Regions from separate parts of the Providencia sp. PROV003 genome, predicted to be linked through region 1. Evidence: predicted binding sites of a transcription regulator. Region 1 holds the regulator's gene; the other holds the start of a gene.
What was found. The regulator PurR, encoded in region 1, represses purine synthesis genes. The targets are predictions, from matches to a motif close to CANGCAAACGTTTGCNTG.
Positions count from the first base shown of each region.

Region 2: a site for PurR is predicted at 846-863, ahead of cvpA (colicin V production protein). Genes of this name have one in related genera too.

Region 1 covers NZ_CP096369.1:3,425,862-3,428,073, reverse strand. The annotation lists gene punR (DNA-binding transcriptional activator PunR) at 1-676, shown strand, start outside; gene purR (HTH-type transcriptional repressor PurR) at 686-1,711, opposite strand; gene sodB (superoxide dismutase [Fe]) at 2,147-2,212, opposite strand, start outside.
Region 2 covers NZ_CP096369.1:2,546,965-2,549,176, forward strand. The annotation lists gene folC (bifunctional tetrahydrofolate synthase/dihydrofolate synthase) at 1-80, shown strand, start outside; gene dedD (cell division protein DedD) at 86-736, shown strand; gene cvpA (colicin V production protein) at 917-1,420, shown strand; gene purF (amidophosphoribosyltransferase) at 1,435-2,212, shown strand, end outside.

The DNA of each region.
Region 1 (2,212 bases):
AGATACCAGACATCAATGCCAACAAGTCGCAAATGGTTGGCGTGGTCAATTTAGTATCGCAGTTGACTGCATTGTCAAACCGCAGCGCACAGAACAACTCATTCTAGATTTCTATCGTCATTTTCCTGATATTGAACTGTATATTCACCCTGAAGTGTTTAATGGTGTTTGGGATGCTTTAGCTGATGGTCGTGTTGATGTGGCGATTGGCGCAACACGTGCTTCCCCCATTGGTGAAAGATACAGTTTTCGTGATATGGGTTTCATGTCTTGGATGTGTGTTGCGAGCCCTGAGCACCCATTAGCCAAAATAGAAGGTAAGTTGGTGGATGAACAAATGCGTGAATACCCCAGTTTATGCTTAGAAGATACCTCCCGTAATTTACCCAAAAGAGACACATGGGCCCTTGATAACCAGCGGCGTCTTGTTGTGCCTTATTGGGAAAATGGTTTGGCATGTTTAGTCAATGGGCTATGTGTGGGCATGGTGCCCGAACACCGCGCAACCCCTTTATGCGAGGAAGGGAAGTTAGTGGAATTGGCATTAGTACAACCATTTCCACCAAGCCCTTGCTGCCTAACTTGGGTTGAAAAAAACACATCTCCAGCGTTAAGTTGGTTATTAGATTACCTCGGTGATACTGAAACACTTAACGCGGAATGGCTTTCAACTTAGGTTGCTAAGTTATCGGCGGTAATCAATAAATGGCCCATCAGCAACAGAGCGGCGTTCAACCAGCCGTGGATGTACCTCGATAGTTTGCGCATCTTCGCGCTTATTCACAATTCTATCGAGTAACATTGTAAAGGCCATTTGCCCTAAACGCTCTTTTGGCTGGTGGATAGTCGTTAGAGCAGGGGTAAAATAGCGCGCATTACGCACATTATCATAGCCAATCACTGAAATATCTTGCGGTACACGCAGGCCCATCTCATCTGCGGCGCAAATCGCTCCCATCGCCATAATATCGCCACCACAGAATACCGCGGTAGGGCGCTGTTTATGGCTAAGGATTTGCATCATTGCTTTGTAGCCTGATTCAGGCTCAAAATCCCCTTGGACGATCCACTCATCTTTTAACGTAATTTTGGCCTCTTCCATCGCTTTTTGGAAACCAGTTAAACGACCAATGCCTGTATTTCTTTCGAGTGAACCAGGAATGACACCGATATCACGGTGGCCACGGTCAATCAAATAACGCCCTGCAAGGTAGCCGCCATGGAATGAGTTGTCGATAATACTGTCAGTAAAATCACCTCGTGACGTACCCCAATCCATAACGACCATTGGAATATTACGATAATCTTCTAACATACTGATTAAAGTATCTGGGTATTCAGAGCACATAACGAGTAAACCATCTACGCGTTTTTGCGCAAGCATTTGTAGATAGGCTTTTTGTTTACCCAAATTATTATGGGAATTACAGAGGATTAGTGTATAGCCTTTTTCATAGCAGCTATTTTCAACTGATTCTATTACCTCAGCAAAATAGGGTGCTTCACTGGAGGTTGCCAGCAAACCAATCGACTTAGTGTGATTAACTTTTAGACTACGGGCAACCGCACTTGGTGAATAATTGAGCTCTTTAATTGCAGCCCAGACCGCAGCCTTAGTATCATCAGCCACAAAGCGCGTTTTATTAATAACATGGGATACGGTTGTGGTAGATACGCCAGCGCGTTTCGCCACATCTTTAATCGTTGCCATGGGGGAAAAAAACTCCTGACCAACAATAGGTCTCTATAAGCATTCTTGTTAAAAAATTACCAGCATATTGATGCATTGATCCTTTGCTGGCAATAATTTAGCGATTTGTTGTCGATTTTGTCTGATCTAGCGCAAAAACGAAAGAAATAATTGATGTTATAACATGTGATATAGGCACGAGTTTTGTTTTTTTGGATATATATACTTAATAACCTTTATGTTAATATGGTTATTCGCTAATTCAATTACGTTTAGATGAGAGGAACTCATGGATACAGATGTTAAATATGGATTACTGGCTGCGTTGGGTTCATTAGCAATGATTATTTTTATTGCTGCACATATTTTTTGATTTTATTTTTACTCATAGCAATGTGCGTAAAAAATAAGGGCGAGATATCTCGCCCTTAGCTATTTAGAAATCAACAGATATCACTATGCTAAATTTTCTTCAACAAACTTCCAATTGACTAGCGCCCAGAAGTTTTCTAAGTATTTAGG
Region 2 (2,212 bases), 880 kb from region 1:
AGCAAGATGTGGTTGTTGTGTGTGGGTCATTTCATACTGTCGCCCATGTTATGATGTTATTAGAAAACCAAAAAGGATAGTGCCGGTGGCTAGTAAATTTCAGAATCGTCTTGCTGGCGCCATTGTTCTTGTTGCTGTAGGGGTTATCGTTCTCCCTGCACTGCTTGATGGCGATAAGAAATATAATGAAAATGAATTTGCGGCCATTCCTATTATCCCTAAACCGGGTGATGAAGAAGATATTGAAGCGATAGCGCCTATCGCCAGTACGACATCAACAGCTTCTTCTGAAGGGGCTTCTGAAGCGATGCTGTCAGAAGCGATAACACAGCAGCAAAATGAACAAGTTGAAGCGGCAACATCGGCTGAAAATAATCCACCTGCTGTTGTTGAGCCAGTAAAACCAATCAAGCCAGAAGTTAAACCAGAGCCTAAGCCACAACCGAAAGTTGAACCAAAACCGGAGCCTAAACCCGAAGTGAAACCAGCTCCGCAAGGTAAAGCGTTTGTTGTGCAAGTTATTGCCTTAAACAATGCAGCTAAGGTAGAAGAAATTGTGGCAAAACTCAGGTTGTCTGGTTACCAAGTGTATACGGTTCCCGCTAAGCCAGTGAATAATAAACTCACACGTATTTACGTGGGGCCAGAAGCCTCTAGGCAAAGGCTAGAGGCCGCGTTACCAGAGCTAAATTCGATTACAGGGACTAAAGGGATAATTCAAACCTATAAACCTTAAAATTAAAGATCCAATAATCCCTAAAAGGTAAGGGGATTTAGTAACTTACTGCGGCGATTATGATTTTTTCTTTTCGCCGCTATTTTTTTAAATTTGATAGAAAAATGGTTACGCAAACGTTTTCGTTTTCTGTTAGAATGCACTTCGCTGATGTCGTGAGTGCGAATTTTGGAATGGAATATGGTCTGGATAGATTACGCAATTATCGCCATTATTGGCTTCTCGGCACTGGTTAGCTTGATCCGTGGTTTTGTACGTGAGGCATTATCACTAGTGACATGGGGTTGTGCTTTTTTTGTTGCAAGTACCTTTTATCCTTATTTAGCCAGCTACTTTACGCGCTTTGAGGATATACTTGTTAGAAATGGCATTGCTATCGCTGCATTATTTATTGCCACCCTTATTGTGGGGGCAGTAGTGAACTATGTGATTAGCTCATTAGTACAAAAAACGGGGTTATCAGGCACAGATCGGGTTCTGGGGATCTGCTTCGGTGCGCTGCGTGGTGTGTTAATTGTTTCGGCCTTATTGTTTTTTCTCGATACATTTACACCACTTCCTCAAAGTGAGGATTGGCAGCGTTCGGAACTTATTCCGCAGTTCAGTCATATCATCAGGTGGTTTTTTGACTACCTGCAAAATGCGTCAAGTTTCCTACCGGAGAATATTTCTCCGTCTGGCTGATGAGGAAAGACTAAATGTGCGGTATTGTCGGTATCGCCGGTGTAACACCGGTAAACCAATCGATTTATGATGCTTTAACGGTGTTACAACATCGTGGGCAAGATGCAGCAGGTATTGCCACTATTGATGGCAAAAATAATATTCGTTTACGCAAAGCGAATGGTCTGGTTAAGGATGTGTTTGAAACACGTCACATGCTCAGGTTACAAGGCTGTATGGGGTTAGGGCATGTTCGTTACCCAACTGCGGGGAGTTCAAGTGCTTCTGAAGCTCAACCTTTCTACGTAAACTCACCTTTTGGTATCACCCTTGCTCATAATGGTAATCTGACAAATGCTCATGAACTCACTCGGAGTTTATTTGAAACAGCACGCCGCCATGTCAATACCACATCGGATTCTGAAATATTACTCAACGTATTAGCTTATGAGCTAGATAGGTTTGACCATTTCCCTCTTGAGCCAGATAACGTGTTTAGTGCTGTCTCAGCGATGCACAAAAAACTACGCGGCGCCTATGCTTGTGTGGCACTTATTATTGGCCATGGGATGTTAGCATTCCGTGACCCTCATGGTATTCGTCCCCTAGTATTAGGGCGTCGGGTCACAGAGAAGGGTGAGCACGAATATATGGTGGCTTCTGAAAGTGTCGCACTTGATACACTAGGTTTTGAGTTTTTACGGGATGTCGCCCCCGGTGAAGCGGTCTATGTCACTGAGAAAGGCCAATTATTTACCCGTCAATGCGCAGAAAACCCACAATTGACGCCATGTATTTTTGAATACGTTTATT